4 regions of the Bacillus sp. SRL337 genome follow, and region 1 is predicted to be linked to each of the others. Evidence: riboswitches for the same ligand, from Rfam matches in the RefSeq annotation. Region 1 holds a riboswitch; each other region holds the start of a gene.
The links. A riboswitch is a leader RNA that binds a small molecule or an ion and turns the genes downstream of it on or off. The one in region 1 is predicted to bind S-adenosylmethionine.

Region 1 (3,818 bases):
ATCCCCCTTTTTGGTATCAACCTGCAGGAAAAACTGCCTCAGTACAAAGCTGATGAAAAGCTGGCGAACGAGCACATTGTGAATCTTCAGTCCCAAATGGAAATGGCATTAAAGGACTTAGAGGGAAACGAAGACAAGGAAGATATTAAAGATTGCTGCACATGGATTATGAAGATAATCATCCGTTGTGGAATGGCGCTGGTAGTGGCAGAAGAAAATACCTACACCAGGGACCTGTACCCGGCATGCCAACTATTCTCACGCCATTACCCTGGAAAAGAAAGAGAAATGGAAGAAGCTTTGCATTATGCCATTAACCCTACAGAGGATAGCAGGAGGCTAACCGTATTTCTGAAGGAGCGGTTTGGCCGTTGGATGATTGAGGAGGCCGATAGATGGCTGGAAAAACATAATCCGTCCAAGCAGCAGCACCTATTATTGACTTGAATAGCTCTGCGTCAGTGCTGAGCTTGTTTCGTTCACTTCCATCCAAAATGTCATGGCTGCTTCGAACCCTGACCGCTTGTAAAACTCCAAGGCGTGTTGATGACCGATAAAACTTTGATAAGGGCATCATGAATATCAGCATATTGTTTCAGCCATACCATTGACATACGGAAAGGATTGATTCTGCCTCATACTGCCTGCATCCTGCTTTAATGAAAAACAGACAAGTATCCAACATAGTCACCCACTGCTGGTGAAAGATCAAAAAATGTAGAAAACTATTATCTAAAGCTTGTTTTGGAGGAATATTCGTGTATACATATCCGACTATTTGTTCACCATCCTATACTGAAACAAGGCAGTACTTTTAAAAGAAGGCACCATTCTGGTTTCATAGGTCATAGTATTGAAAGTGGGATGGCGGCCAAGCTTTCTGAAGAATCATTCATTCATTCCTTAACAGTGCTATTTTCTACGTCAGGATCACCTTCCTCATCATTTTTCATGGCTTATAACTATAAAATTTTTTTCATTGATATAGAAACAAAGACAACGCTTACATCAATTTAGTGGAAAAATCTTTATTGACTTACAGCGCTAAAGGGATTAATATCCAATGTAGGCAAATTAATTTGACAATTTCATAAATTCAATTATCAAGAGTGACCGAGGGATCAGGCCCTAAGACGTCCGGCAACCTCCGTAAAGGAACGGTGCCAAGTCCTGCAGAATGATTTCATTCTGAAAGATAAGTGATCGATATACAGATGCTTCTTTCAGTTGAAAGGGGCATTTTTTTATTTAGGCGCTGGAAAAAGCTGTTGATTCAGTCTTTAAGTACCCGTCTTCCCGTGCTTGGTGGAGGCAGATAAGCCAGCGGTGTTATGTTGGGTTCAGCTGTCCCGCTTGGCCCCATGAGACGATGCCTTCATTTTTTAATTAGATAATACCTTTAATTGAGCCAATTTCTAAATATGAGGGGTGTATCCAATGATTGAGATCAAGAATCTTGTAAAAGAATACAAGACTAAAAAACAGACTGTCATCGGGGTCGATGATGTGTCAGTAACAATTAATAAGGGAGAGATTTTCGGAATCGTCGGGTACAGCGGCGCGGGAAAAAGTTCACTGATCCGCTGCTTGAACCTTCTGGAAAAACCAACTTCGGGAGAAATCATCATTGATGGGCAGGACCTGACAAAGCTTCCTTCAGGAGAGTTAAGAAAGGCGCGGCAAAAAATCAGCATGATTTTTCAGCATTTTCATTTAATCAAGGCGAAGACGGTTTCTGATAATCTCGCGTTTGCTTTAAAGGCTGCACGTGTCCCCAAATCCGCAATTAAACCAAGGGTCACAGAATTGCTTGAAAAGGTGGGGCTAAGCGATAAAGCAGATGCCTACCCCTCCCAGTTGAGCGGGGGGCAGAAGCAGAGGGTAGGGATTGCCAGGGCTTTGGCGAACAACCCTTCAGTGCTCTTGTGTGATGAGGCGACATCCGCCCTGGATCCCAGCACGACAAAGGCAATTTTGAAATTGCTGAAGGAGATCAACAAAGAAATGGGCCTGACAATTGTTCTGATCACTCATGAAATGGAAGTGGTAAAAGAAATCTGTGACAGAATGGCGGTCATGCAGGATGGGAAAATCGTGGAAGAAGGGCCGGTGTATGAATTGTTTTCAGATCCTCACCAGCCATTGACAAGGCAGTTCATTGAGAACATCCTGCAGTTTGAACTGCCTCCGCATTTGCTTCAGGCACGGAAAGGCAAGTTGATTAAAATACAATTCAAAGGATCCATTGCTGAAGAAAGTATTGTCTCGGATGTGTTCCAAAAATACAAAGTCAGGGGTAACATCCTTCACGGAAAAATTGAATATATTCAGGATGTCCCGCTTGGAATCTTTATCATGGAACTGATTGGGGACCCGGGAGAGATTGAAGCAGCCTTGGGCTATATCAGCCTTAGGACACAAAGTCTGGAGGTGCTGAATCATGCTGCCTGAATCATTGACAGCGATTCTACCTGAGTTGAATAAAGCGTTCTTTGAAACCATTTACATGGTGGGCATATCGCTTGCCGTTTCGATCCTTATTGGGCTCCCGCTTGGAATCCTGCTGTTTGTAACGGATAAAGGACTGTTTCTTCAGAACAGATTCATCAAAAAAATCGTCGGTTTCATCGTTAATATGATCCGTTCTGTTCCATTCATCATTTTACTTGTGGCCCTCCTGCCGCTGACAAAACTCTTGACAGGAACGACGATAGGACCTACAGCTGCTTCCGTATCTTTATCCGTAGCAGGGATCCCTTTCTTCGCAAGGATGGTGGAGACCTCCTTAAGGGAAATTGACAAAGGGGTCATCGAAGCTTCAGTTTCAGTAGGTGCGAGCCCTTGGATGATCATAAAGGATGTCCTTCTTCCAGAAGCACGCCCGGCTATTATTCAGGCGGTTACCATCACGACCATCAGCCTTGTCGCCTTTTCGGCAATGGCAGGCATTGTCGGCGGCGGGGGTGTCGGGGATTTAGCGATACGGTTCGGTTATTACCGCTATGACAATGTCATCATGGTGACGACAGTTGTCATCCTGATTTGTTTAGTGCAGGTCATCCAGTACGCAGGTGATATTTTTGCAAGGTTAGTAGATAAGAGATAAACATAGTAGGGGGAGATTTATATGAAGAAATGGATTTTATTTTTAACAATTGCATCAATTGTAAGTCTATTGGCTGCCTGTGGAGGAGAAGAAGCTGATAGTTCGGAAGGTGAAAGCAAGGAAATCACAATCGGCGCAACAGCAGGGCCATACAGTGATATGGTCACCAAAGCAATTAAACCGGGTCTTGAAGACAAGGGTTACAAAGTCGAGGTAAAAGAATTCAGTGATTACATTCAGCCGAATAATGCTCTTGCTGAAGGCGACCTGGATGCCAACTTGTTTCAGCATAAAATTTACATGGAGACCTTCGCAGAACAAAACGGACTGGGGCTTTCAGAATTGATTGTTGTACCGACAGCACCAATGGGCATCTATTCCAATCAATTTGATTCTCTAGATGCGATTGAGGACGGAAGTGCGATTGCCATTCCGAATGATCCAACGAATGCTGCCCGCGCTTTCCAAATTTTTCAGGATGCTGGATTGATCACACTGAATCCGGACTCAGATCCACTGACAGTTTCTGAAAAAGATGTAAAGGAAAACGTAAAAAACCTAAAGTTCCAGCCGATTGAAGCAGCTCAGCTTCCAAGATCAGTGGAAAGCACAGACCTTTCGGCAGTACCGGGGAATTTTGCATTGGCGGCAAAAATGGATCTGCTGGATGCACTTCAATTGGAAAACATGCCTGACCAGTACCGTAACCGTG
Region 2 (3,818 bases), 1.3 Mb from region 1:
AACATTGAACGTCACTACTAAAAATTCATCTGTATTGATATAGGAGGAGGGACCCGCCAACCCTCTCCACCATCCGGGCTGATCCTCCGTTCCCACACTAATATGGCTTCCTGTCAGGGCATGGCAGACAAGGACAACTGGACCTGTCATTTTGCCCGCCATCTCAAAGCTCAATTCCACGCTCCTTAAATAATTGCCGCTTTCCAGCCGGAGATCTCCTATCCCGATACTCCCAGTTTGGTAGATTGCCTGGCTCATCTTTTAAACAGAAGCCGTTGCCGCTGTTGCTTTTGTAATCGCCTGATCTAGATCTGCCTGCAGGTCTTTGACAGACTCCAATCCAATCGACAGCCTGATGAGTTCCTCCGTCACCCCAGTCGTCTTCAAATCTTCGCTGCTTAATTGCTGGTGCGTGGTAGAAGCAGGGTGGATGATCAGTGACTTGGCATCGCCGACATTCGCAACATGGGACCACAGGGTGATAGTGTCTATCAATTTTCGCCCTGCCTCTCTTCCGCCTTTGATGCCAAAGTTTACGATGGATCCGTGGCCATGGGACAAATATTGTTCAGCCAAGGCATTTGCCGGATGGTTTTCAAGCCCAGGGTAACTCACCCAATCAACAGAGGGATGCCGCTCCAGGTAACGGGCGATTTCCAATGCGTTGCTGTTATGTTTCGGGACTCTTAAGTGCAGCGTTTCAAGTCCCTGCAAAAGAAGGAACGCATTATGCGGGCTTAAGCAGGCACCCAGATCACGCAGAAGCTGGACCCTTAATTTCACTGCATATGCCGGTTCACCAACATCTACATAGCGAAGCCCGTTGTAGCTCGGATCAGGCTCGGTGAAATCTTTGAATTTCAGACTATCCCAGTCAAATCGGCCGCCATCTATGATGATACCCCCGATTGCCGTTCCGTGGCCGCCAATCCATTTCGTAGCAGAATGGATGACGATATCTGCTCCATACTGGATCGGCTGGCAGCCATATGGAGAAGGAAACGTATTATCCACAATCAAAGGAATACCGTTGGAATGGGCAACTTCAGCTACTTTCTCAATGTCGAGGACATTCAGGCTCGGATTCCCGATCGTCTCTGCGAAGACCGCTTTTGTTTTCTCTGTAATGGCTTCTTGGATATTTTCAGGATCGGTGCTGTCCACGAATTTCACCTTGATGCCGTATCGAGGCAGGGTAACAGCAAAAAGGTTGTAGGTGCCTCCGTAGAGCTTGGAAGACGCAACGATTTCATCGCCGGCTCCCGCTATATTTAAAATCGCCAGGGATATAGCTGCCATTCCCGAGGAAACAGCCACTGCCGCCACCCCTTTTTCCAGCAGTGCGATCCTCTTTTCCAGGACATCGACGGTCGGGTTGCCGATACGCGTATAGATGTTGCCCGCTTCGCTCAACGAAAATAAATTCTGCGCATGCTCCGTATCATTGAAGACATAAGAAGTCGTCTGATAAATCGGGACGGCACGTGATCCTGTAACGGGATCCGGCTCCTGTCCTCCATGCAGTAATAGTGTTTCCGGGTCGAATTGATGATTTGTCATAATTGGTTCCTCCTCAAATTTTTATAAAATTGACTGGAAGCGAAGAGGAATCTTGCATATAAAAAAGCCCTCTCCGCTAAGAAGAGGGCTTGAAAGAACAATGCTCCTCCTCTTATCTTCCAGACTGGTTACAGCCTGTAGGATGTAGCACCTTTCCAAGCAAAAAAACTGCCTGTAGGTTGCCGGGCTTCATCGGGCCTATTCCCTCCGCCGCTCTCGATAAGAGATATCGATTTACTTATGAACATATATATGTCGTATGATATGGATTATAACTGACTGTTTCTGTCAGGTCAATCAATATTCAGAATTATTTATTTTTTAAAACTTCAGGCATGATGCGAACGTGCTGTGATTTCTGCTCCCGGTGGACGACTCAGCGTGACCGGCAATGGCCCCCCAACCAGAGGCATACATTGCAGTTCTCCTGCATGAGATAAACGAAACACTGCGGGCAACGTATACTAAGGCTTGGCTTACTGCTGGAGCTAGATGCATCCCGCGAGGTCGCACACCTGCCGCTTCAATCAGTCATTTTTTCAGACAAAATAAGCCGATCATCTTATCCCTTCTCATTACGCCAAAAAATTTCTACTATCTATTTGTTACCTTTTAATTACATAAAACTATTTGGATAAATCAACTGCATCCTTAAATGCCTTTATAATATCTTCCGGGTCTTCAATCCCGACAGAAATCCGGACGACCTGTGAGTTTACGCCGATTTTATCCCTCGCTTCCGCTGTTAAAGCACGATGAGATGTTCCTTGCGGATAGGAGACTGTGGTTTCTACACCCGCTAGTGTCGGCACGATCTTCACCCAGCTTAAGCCTGTGAAAAACGTGTGGATATCCCTGTCCTCAGAAAGCTCGATGGTCACGATAGCTCCGTTTCCTTTTTTGGAAGCCGTATTTGGATAATAGACTTTTTCAACACCTTGATAATCATTCAGGGAATCTGCCAATTTTGCAGCATTCCCACATTGCTGTTTCATTCTGAGCGACATAGTCTTGCAGCCCCTGACCGTCAGCCATGCTTCGTGCGGGCTGAGGTTCAGGCCGAGATTAATGACTTTATTTCTTGCTGCGGCAATCAATTCTTCAGACCCAACTGTCACTCCTGCTGTTACATCACTGTGGCCTCCGATATACTTCGTTGCACTGTGTGCGATAATATCCACACCTGTCATGTAAGGGTTCAGCAGATAAGGCGTAGCGAAAGTGTTATCAATCATGGTGCGGATGCCGTGTTCCCTTGCAGCAGCCACCATTCCTTCGATATTTTCCACCCTTAAAAAGGGATTCGTAATACTCTCGCTAAAAAGAAGCTTGGTTTGCGGTGTGATGCTATTTTCGATCTCTTGCGGGTCACTGAAATCAGCAAAAGAAGTCGTGATCCCGAATGTCTTTAATTCATCATTCAAAAGGTGGTATGTACCGCCGTAGATATCTTCTGCCGCCACGATGTGATCTCCGCTCTCCGCGACGGCCAGGATGCCAGCAAGGATGGCTCCGAGGCCGGATGCTGCCGCAACTCCGGCAGGCGCTCCTTCCAAAGTGGCCACCATTCCGCCTAATTCATCAGTATTCGGGTTGCCCGATCTTGTATATAAGTAGGGCGATTTCCCTTCATAAAAACCTTCTAGTTCCTCCAGGGATGAAAATGAAAAAGCAGAGGTTTGATAAATCGGTGTCGTTTTGCTTTTGATGCTGCGGTTATGTAGCGTGCTGTGTACAACTTTTGTGTCAAATTTCATCTCATGAACCCCTTTTCTAGTAAAAGCACCTTTTCCCCATTATACGACAGCCGATTTCGCCTGTCATGCTTTACTATTTTAACGCACTACCGTAGTGGGGGACAGTCCCCTGTTACGCTAAAGTAACAGGGGACTGTCCCCGAAGCAGATGGGCTTAGTCCATAGAATCCACAAGCTGGATCATCATGTCCTTATTCATTGGGCCAAAGATCTTATGCCGGATCGTACCCTTTGTGTCGATTATATAGGAAGTCGGGATGGTTTGCGCCTGATAAATGGTCCCTTGTGTTCCTTCCTCATCCAGCGGAATCGGGAATGCCAGCCCATACTCCTCGACAAATTTTTCAATCGTCGGCTTGCCCTCATCAATGGTTGTCAGGTTGACAGCCAACATTTCGACATTTGCCTTTTCATGGTAGTTTTCATAGTATTCCTGCATGTGCGGCATTTCCGCCTTGCATGGTGGACACCATGTCGCCCAGAAGTTTAAGATTACTTTCT
Region 3 (3,818 bases), 1.9 Mb from region 1:
TCTCCCCCAAGTTTCAACATGGCACGTCCGACAAAATTTTTGCCTTTATTATAACCTTCATAAATAAATCTGGTATGTGCCTCATCTATTTTTTCAAGGGTGAAGGAGAGATTGATTTCAAAAGCTTTGGCAATGACAAATCCAATCTGTTTAACCTTTTTGTTCTCAGTATTCTCGTATCCAAGAGTCTCAACAATGTAGGTTTCGACTCGTTTGCCCTCCTGATATTTTTGCTGATACCGGGACCCTGTCACTTCCTCGGTAACATGAACAGGCTTATTCTCAATGACTTTTGGCATGATTCTTGGCATGTTTTCCTCCAGAAAAAGGTTCCATACCTTTTCAATATTGGCGGAGATGATTGTCTCATCTTTCCATTGGATCAATTTGATTGCTCCCTTCCCGATTTAATAAAATGATCAATTTCACTCATTTTTCCCTGTAACTCGCTCACTTGCTTTTGGAGATTTCTTCTTTTTTCGAGCAAAAGTGCTTCAAGGTTAAAGAAGGACTCATCATTCATTACTCCTTGCATTTCCTGAATGGTAAGCCCGAAGTCCCGGAGCTTGACGAGAAGAATGGCTAGAAAATAAGATCCGTCATCATAATAGCGATAGTGATTTTTTGGATCAATATATGCCGGTTCGAGCAGTTTTATCTCTGAATAATACCGCAGCGTTTCTTTGCTGAGACCGGTAATCTTGGCAAACTCACTGATTTTATACATATTTCTCCCCCTGCACCTGCTTTTTATCATAAACCATGGGGTGCACCACATGGTCAAATGGTTTGGAATAAAATTTTTCATACCCGACTTGCTGCTGTTTTCTCCAAGTATAGCCTATGAAACCTATCAAACCCAAAAGAGGATCAAGTACTCATTTTTGAAAATTTATTTTTTTATGTATTGACACTTTTGAAATGACGTTGTAAAGTGTAACTCAAGTTAAAAAAACAGAATAAATTTCCATACTTCTTATCAAGAGAGGCAGAGGGACTGGCCCTGTGAAGCCTCGGCAGCGGACTATTTTAGTACCGTGCCAAATCCAGCAAGCATTGCTTGAAAGATGAGAAGAGGCCGGATTACATAATCATGCCCTCTTCGCTTTCAAGAAGAGGGTTTTTTATTTTTTTTTAAAATAATGGCATAAAGGAGGAAAATCAGGGCGGTTTTTACATTTTAATCTGAGTAATTTGATAAAAATAATAAAGTTTCTTATCAAGAGAGGCAGAGGGACTGGCCCTGTGAAGCCTCGGCAGCGGACTATTTTTTTAGTACTGTGCCAAATCCAGCAAGCTTTTAGCTTGGGAGATAAGAAGAGTCCTTTTTGCCCGCGTGCCAAAAACCTCTTCCATCTCCTGGAAGAGGTTTTTTTAATACAGCTAAAGAAGGGAGCCATATACACAATGATTGAATTCCAAGGACTGACAAAAATTTATGAGAGTGGGGACCAGCCAGTCAGGGCACTGGACGGAATCGATATGAAGATAAACGAAGGGGAGATCTTTGGTGTCATCGGCTTCAGCGGAGCAGGGAAAAGCTCCTTGATCCGCTGTGTCAACTGGCTGGAGAAGCCGACCTCAGGAAGCGTGGTCGTGAATGGGAAAGACCTTACCAAACTGTCTCCAAAAGAAATCAGGGAGGTCAAACGAAATATTGGCATGATTTTTCAACATTTCAACTTGTTGAATTCCAAGACGGTGTTTGCCAATGTTGCCATGCCGCTGAAGCTCGGGAAAGTTCCAAACAATGAAGTCAAGGAACGTGTAACGGAACTTCTTGAATTCGTCGGGCTGGGTGATAAGGCGGACTACTATCCGGATCAGCTGTCAGGCGGGCAGAAGCAGAGAGTCGGGATTGCGAGGGCACTTGCCACAAAGCCTGCCATTTTGCTTTGTGATGAAGCAACATCGGCCCTGGATCCACAGACAACAAACTCGATCCTGCAGCTGTTGAGAAAGGTCAACAAAGAATACAACATCACCATACTCATCATCACCCATGAAATGACGGTCATCCGGGAAATCTGCGATAGGGTGGCAGTCATCGAAGCAGGAAAGATCATCGAAGAAGGATCCGTCTTCAATGTCTTCTCTGAACCGCAAACAACGACAGCGAAGAATTTTGTCAGCACTGTGATGAATGATGCATTGCCGGAAACAATCAAAGAAATCGTCCGGTACAATGCCGGTTTGCAAAAAATCTTCAGAATCAATTTTGTCGGGGAGTCTGCCGGGCAGCCGCTTCTCTCCAAAGTTGCAAAGAAATTCGATATCGATACGAATGTATTATTTGGAAATATCACGGAACTTCAAGGCGTACCATTCGGCAACTTGATTGTCGAATTCATCGGAAGCGATAGTGAGATCAAGCGAGCGTTGATGTATATCAACCAGGAAAAAGTCAGAATCAAGGAGGTTGAAGCAAATGCTAGTTGATCAGGAGCAAATCATCGAAGCACTCATTGAAACCATCCAGATGGTCGCATTTTCACTATTGTTTTCAGCCCTTCTTGGATTGCCGCTGGGGATCCTGCTGGTTGTCACCCGCAAAGGGCATCTCATGGAGAACCTGCCGGTGTTTAATGTTTTAAATGGAATCATCAATGTGTTCAGGTCGATTCCGTTCATCATCCTGATGGTGGCAATCATCCCGGTAACAAGGTTGATTGTCGGAACGTCCATCGGCACGGCCGCAGCTGTCGTTCCGCTGGTCTTTTATGCAGGACCGTATATTGCCAGGTTAATAGAAAATTCATTGCTTGAGGTAGAGCCGGGCGTCATCGAAGCGGCAGAGTCCATGGGCGCAACCCCATGGCAGATTGTTTTTAAATTCCTGATCCCAGAAGCGCTCAGTTCGTTGGTGCTTGCCCTCACCATAGCCACGGTCGGTCTTGTCGGTGCCTCCGCTATGGCCGGTGCAGTCGGAGGCGGAGGACTGGGCGATCTTGCCATCACATACGGTTACCAGCGTTTTGATACAACCGTCATGCTGATTACGGTCGGCATACTGGTCATCATGGTCCAGGGCCTTCAAACTCTAGGAAACATCACATCTAAAAAAATCAGAAGAAGATAAGAGGAGGAATCATCTATGAAAAAACTATTTTTGGCAGGACTCATTTTAGCGTTGGCAGTCACGGGAGCTGCCTGCTCCAGCTCAACAAGCGGAGAAGAAACAGTGAAAGTCAAGGTAGGTGTCAGCGGTTCCGATAACCGCATTTGGGATTACATATCAGAGAAAGCAGAAAAAGAAGGCATCGAAGTCGAAATCGTCCGTTTCTCCGATTATGTCCAACCGAACATCGCCCTTGCAGAAGGTGAACTGGATGCGAACGCATTCCAAACAATCTCTTACTTTAACGCCTTCAAGAAAGAACATGACCTGGATTTAACGCCAATCGCCACAACCGTCATTGCCCCAATGGGAATTTACTCTGAAAAATACAAAACAGCAGACGAAATCCCTGAAGGCGGAAAAATCGCTGTGCCGAACGAAGCAACAAACATGGGAAGGGCATTACTGCTGCTGCAGGAAGCGGGCCTGATCACGCTGCCGGAAAATTTTGATGGAAATGGTTCAGTGGATAAAATCGTCGACAACCCTAGAAATCTTGAAATTGTCCCGGTGGTAGCAGGACAGACACCGCGGGTACTGCCGGACGTAGCCGCATCCATCATCAACAACGGTATCGCCGTTGACGCCGGATTCAATCCAACAGAGGACTCCATCTTCCATGAAAGCGAAACCGCTACGCCATATATCAACATCATTGCGGTCCGCACAGAAGACAAAGAAAACGAGACACTCCAAAAAC
Region 4 (3,818 bases), 400 kb from region 1:
AATACATGAAAACGCTGCTGGATACCAGCATTATTGACCAGTACATTCACTTCGGGATGGTGTTCTGTTACCCATTCAAACAAGGCTGTGCGGTCGGGCTCCTTCGAAATATCACACACACGGGTAATAAGTTCAGGGTGTTTTTCTTTGGCTTTCTTCAATGTTGACTCACGGCGGCCGCAAACAATCACTTTATTTCCAGCATCCAAAAACCGTTGGGCAAAAGCCAGGCCGATTCCTGCACTTCCGCCTGTAATAAGGATTGTATTCCCAGAAAGTTTCATGATGGATCTCCTTTCTTCGTTCAGGATTATTGTTGGCACGATTGGAATAAACATGCACAGGGGGAATCAGGATTATTTTAATATACATTCATAACTGAAATCTATTAGCAAGATTGAATGGGAGGCGGGAGGCAGGCAGATAATTAAAAAAGGCTGTTTTTGGACAAATTCCAAGAGCCGGATTTTTCCCCTGTATACCATGGATTTCCCCTCGGAAAAGGGTTCTACGTCAAATGTTGGGGTAGGAGCACTCGCTCCTTATCCCACATTAATTCCTTTTGATTTAAATTGGTGATGCAATAGTACTCTAAGTCTAAAACGGTCGTATCGTCTAAACCCAAAGGCATTTCTTTTAATGACCTTCGTTTGATTGTTTAATCCCTCGACGAAACCGTTATTATAGTTGAAGGCAAAGCTATTTAATACTTCAGTCTGCCAGTTCTTTAAGGTCTGAATAGCCTGGTGAAACTCCTTTAAGCTTGAATTTTCAACCTGTCGGTAAAAGTTGTACAATCCCTCTTTAACCTTATTGGGAGCTGACGTACCAATTTCCTTCGCCTCTTCAAACCATAACCTGTAGGCTTCTTTTAACGCAAAAGCTGTGCGCAGCTCTTCAGACAAACCAAGATACCTTTCTAAATACCAGTGTTGCCGATCATTTAATTGGCTATATGGCTTATGAAAAATGTGCTTCATTCTTTTACATTTCTTGCGGTCATATGGATGAAAATCTTTTTGGACACGCCTTCTCACGCGTTCTAAAGCCCAATGGATATAGCGGGAAAAGTGAAATCTGTCCGCCACAATAATAGGCGAACCCAATGCTTTTTGAACCGCAGATTTAAAGGCATGGCTCATATCCATCACGACCAATTGAACTTCTGAACCCTTTTCCCGAAGGTATTTCTTAATGGTGCTTACTGAGCGGTTTGGAAGTATATCCAATGGCTCTCTAGTCTCCCCGTTAGCTATAATTAACTGGTACTTTCCTGCATTGGTATCTCCTTTGTACTCATCGATCGCAATCACAGGTGGGAGCTTTTCAACCTCTTTTAACTGAGAGGCAGAAATATGATCAAAACGCCTGATTACTGTGGCCTGAGATGTGCGGAACTGGCAGGCTGTATCTTTGAAGTTCTTCCCTTGAATCACCCGGAGGCCTAAGGCTTGGTTCCATTCAATGGTATGTCGTTGATACCGTTGGACAAAACGATTATCTTCGGCAAAGCGTTTGCCGCAGTGGCAGCTGTACCTCCGTCTTCGATAGAACAAGTAAGTAGTCCTTTCGAAGAGCTTAAGGTGTTGAATCTTTTGAAGACGATAATCATGTACCTTGGTCGTTTGATCACCACAAGCAGGACACATATGTTTCCTTTTGGGCAATTCAATATGCAGGTGGTATGCCTCCCCTATTTCCTCAGCTTTCAAAATCCTAACCTCTTCTAATCCAGGTAAAACCATGTTAAAATGCATGTACACGCAACTCCTATCTTTGTCTTGTTTCTAGTCAACTCAAGTGTAAAAGATTAAGGAGCTTGCGTGTATTTTTTTGCCTTAAAACCTACCCCAACAAATATAATAGAGCCCGGAAAAGGGAGATTCCTGATCACAGGGGGTTATCCGGTGAATGACCAAAATAGTAATTGAGATTCATATTAAGTAGCAGCAAAGTTTACGAAAAGAGCCATAAAAAAAGACAAATGAACACGTTCATTTGTCTTTTTAGACATTATTTTCTCCAACGGATGGATTGCATACTGTCATGAGGGTGACCACTCAACTGATTTTTGTAAAATGTATATTCAAGATCGGGTAACGATAAATCCAAAAGCTGCTCTTGGTTTGTCTTATATTGGTCCAATTTAATCAACTTTCTGATTAACTCGTTTCGCCGGTTTTCAACTGTTTCTTTTAATTCACCCATAAAAAAAAAAATTCCTCCCTATGAATTTATCTATCAAATGACAAGAAGAGGGAGATCATTCTTTTGGTGCTTCAACCTCAACTTATCTTCCAAGCAATCTGCCTGCAGGAATTAGCACAGTGCCCACGTTATACCGTGATTCTGCTGCTGAGGTTTCTCAGGGCCTGTCCCTCAACCTCTCTGGATAAGTATTTCCTTTTTATTACTTCTAAGTTTAAACTTACTATTCCGACCTGTCAACTAGAATTTAAGTCTATAACACATAATATTATTATGTAAACTTTAAATGCATTCACAAACGTTCCCTTATAGTGGATTCCCGATACCGCTGTAATAACGAGGTACCGAAAGAAAGGGGAGAAGTGATATGGGCAAACAAAAACAAGACTTCCAAGAAACAGCAGAGAAGGATGCCTCTTGATCTTGGTGATTTCTATCCTATCCTTCCCGCACGACTCCTCTTGTCATTATCGATCTCGAAGGCGGTTTTAGCATGAATATTTATCTGGTGACCATGAAGATGATGCTCATTTTGTGGGTGATAGTCAGTTTATTAATAACGCTGATAGAGGGACCGATTGTCGGGAAGTTAATGCCTTTGTTCGTCGGACAAACGGTTTCAATGAAGGATATAACTGAGTCTCTTGTTGCATGTGACAGACGGGACCAAACAGTTTAGAGGCTTTTGCAAATTTCCTTCACAGCTTGGTGCGGAATAGCCTTTTAGGTTGAGATATTGATTCCTCAACGGCAGCAAGAATAATGGTGCAGCTGATTCGTCAAGTCAGGAACAGGCAATACAATAAAAAAGTCCCCCGTGAACATTTTCTATTAACCCGTTCAGTACAGAGGGAGAAACCAATAAATTGAAAGGTAATTTGCGGTACAATTTGCATAGCATTTTGTATCGGCTTTTTTATCGGCATACCAATGGTTTTGAAGTTTTTTCGCTTATTGTGGCATACTGATTTGCAGGCCAATTTGCACTACCGCATAAATGTATGTGGTGTTGCAAACTGGTCTGCATTTTATGGTACAAATTTGTCCGCGGATTCGTTATTGCCAGATACACTAGATGGGAAGAGAAAGGGGGAGTAACGAGTGATAGAAAAAATAAGGGGAGATTTTACCGTTAGATGTAGAGTAGACGTGGTTTTTGCGGAAAATAAGGGGAGTTTTTCCCTTTATACAAAGCAAAGCTGCCTATTTTCACGTTTTTTGAGTCAAATAAGAGGAAATTCTCCCTCTATTTAAGCTGTTTTCAATACTATTTGCTAATTAAGGGGAATTTTTCCCTCTATAAACCTCAATTAGCAAAGAACCTGGTTTCATTGCTGAAGAATGCAAAGTTTAACGGGAAACCCGCTGTTCAACCGATCTGGGGCTTTATTAAATAACGCATAATAGAAGTGAGGAGCTGCAAGGTCGTTGGCAGCTCCTCTTTTTTGGGCAATTTTTTCATACATATTACACTTCAAAACAGCCTGCAAAAGTCTTTGTATTTTAACCGGCAAAACCACCAGCAAATAGGCATTTTCTCCCTCTCAACCGAACGAGTTACATTTTATGTTCAAGGGACTCTTTTTTACCCTTCAGGCCCTGGTTCAACT

Region 2: it holds a riboswitch for S-adenosylmethionine, as region 1 does, so the genes downstream of both, AC4E8A_RS20015 (O-acetylhomoserine aminocarboxypropyltransferase/cysteine synthase family protein) here and AC4E8A_RS13315 (methionine ABC transporter ATP-binding protein) in region 1, are expected to answer to the same signal.
Region 3: it holds a riboswitch for S-adenosylmethionine, as region 1 does, so the genes downstream of both, AC4E8A_RS22570 (methionine ABC transporter ATP-binding protein) here and AC4E8A_RS13315 (methionine ABC transporter ATP-binding protein) in region 1, are expected to answer to the same signal.
Region 4: it holds a riboswitch for S-adenosylmethionine, as region 1 does, so the genes downstream of both, fbpA (Fur-regulated basic protein FbpA) here and AC4E8A_RS13315 (methionine ABC transporter ATP-binding protein) in region 1, are expected to answer to the same signal.

What each region holds. Positions count from the first base shown of each region.
Region 1 covers NZ_OZ481793.1:2,622,830-2,626,647, reverse strand. Annotated here, with positions in the region: gene AC4E8A_RS13320 (nucleotidyltransferase domain-containing protein) at 1-447, shown strand, start outside; SAM riboswitch class I at 1,098-1,202, shown strand; gene AC4E8A_RS13315 (methionine ABC transporter ATP-binding protein) at 1,438-2,451, shown strand; gene AC4E8A_RS13310 (methionine ABC transporter permease) at 2,441-3,106, shown strand; gene AC4E8A_RS13305 (MetQ/NlpA family ABC transporter substrate-binding protein) at 3,128-3,818, shown strand, end outside.
Region 2 covers NZ_OZ481793.1:3,957,649-3,961,466, forward strand. Annotated here, with positions in the region: gene metX (homoserine O-acetyltransferase MetX) at 1-258, opposite strand, end outside; gene AC4E8A_RS20015 (O-acetylhomoserine aminocarboxypropyltransferase/cysteine synthase family protein) at 262-1,560, opposite strand; SAM riboswitch class I at 1,670-1,786, opposite strand; gene AC4E8A_RS20020 (trans-sulfuration enzyme family protein) at 2,187-3,317, opposite strand; gene AC4E8A_RS20025 (peroxiredoxin family protein) at 3,472-3,818, opposite strand, start outside.
Region 3 covers NZ_OZ481793.1:4,514,211-4,518,028, reverse strand. Annotated here, with positions in the region: gene AC4E8A_RS22580 (SRPBCC family protein) at 1-386, opposite strand, end outside; gene AC4E8A_RS22575 (MerR family transcriptional regulator) at 383-727, opposite strand; SAM riboswitch class I at 974-1,074, shown strand; SAM riboswitch class I at 1,214-1,319, shown strand; gene AC4E8A_RS22570 (methionine ABC transporter ATP-binding protein) at 1,408-2,439, shown strand; gene AC4E8A_RS22565 (methionine ABC transporter permease) at 2,429-3,079, shown strand; gene AC4E8A_RS22560 (MetQ/NlpA family ABC transporter substrate-binding protein) at 3,095-3,818, shown strand, end outside.
Region 4 covers NZ_OZ481793.1:2,219,661-2,223,478, reverse strand. Annotated here, with positions in the region: gene AC4E8A_RS11130 (SDR family oxidoreductase) at 1-284, opposite strand, end outside; gene AC4E8A_RS11125 (ISL3 family transposase) at 543-1,763, opposite strand; gene fbpA (Fur-regulated basic protein FbpA) at 2,014-2,208, opposite strand; SAM riboswitch class I at 2,288-2,399, opposite strand; gene AC4E8A_RS11115 (hypothetical protein) at 2,702-2,887, shown strand; gene AC4E8A_RS11110 (AI-2E family transporter) at 3,794-3,818, opposite strand, start outside.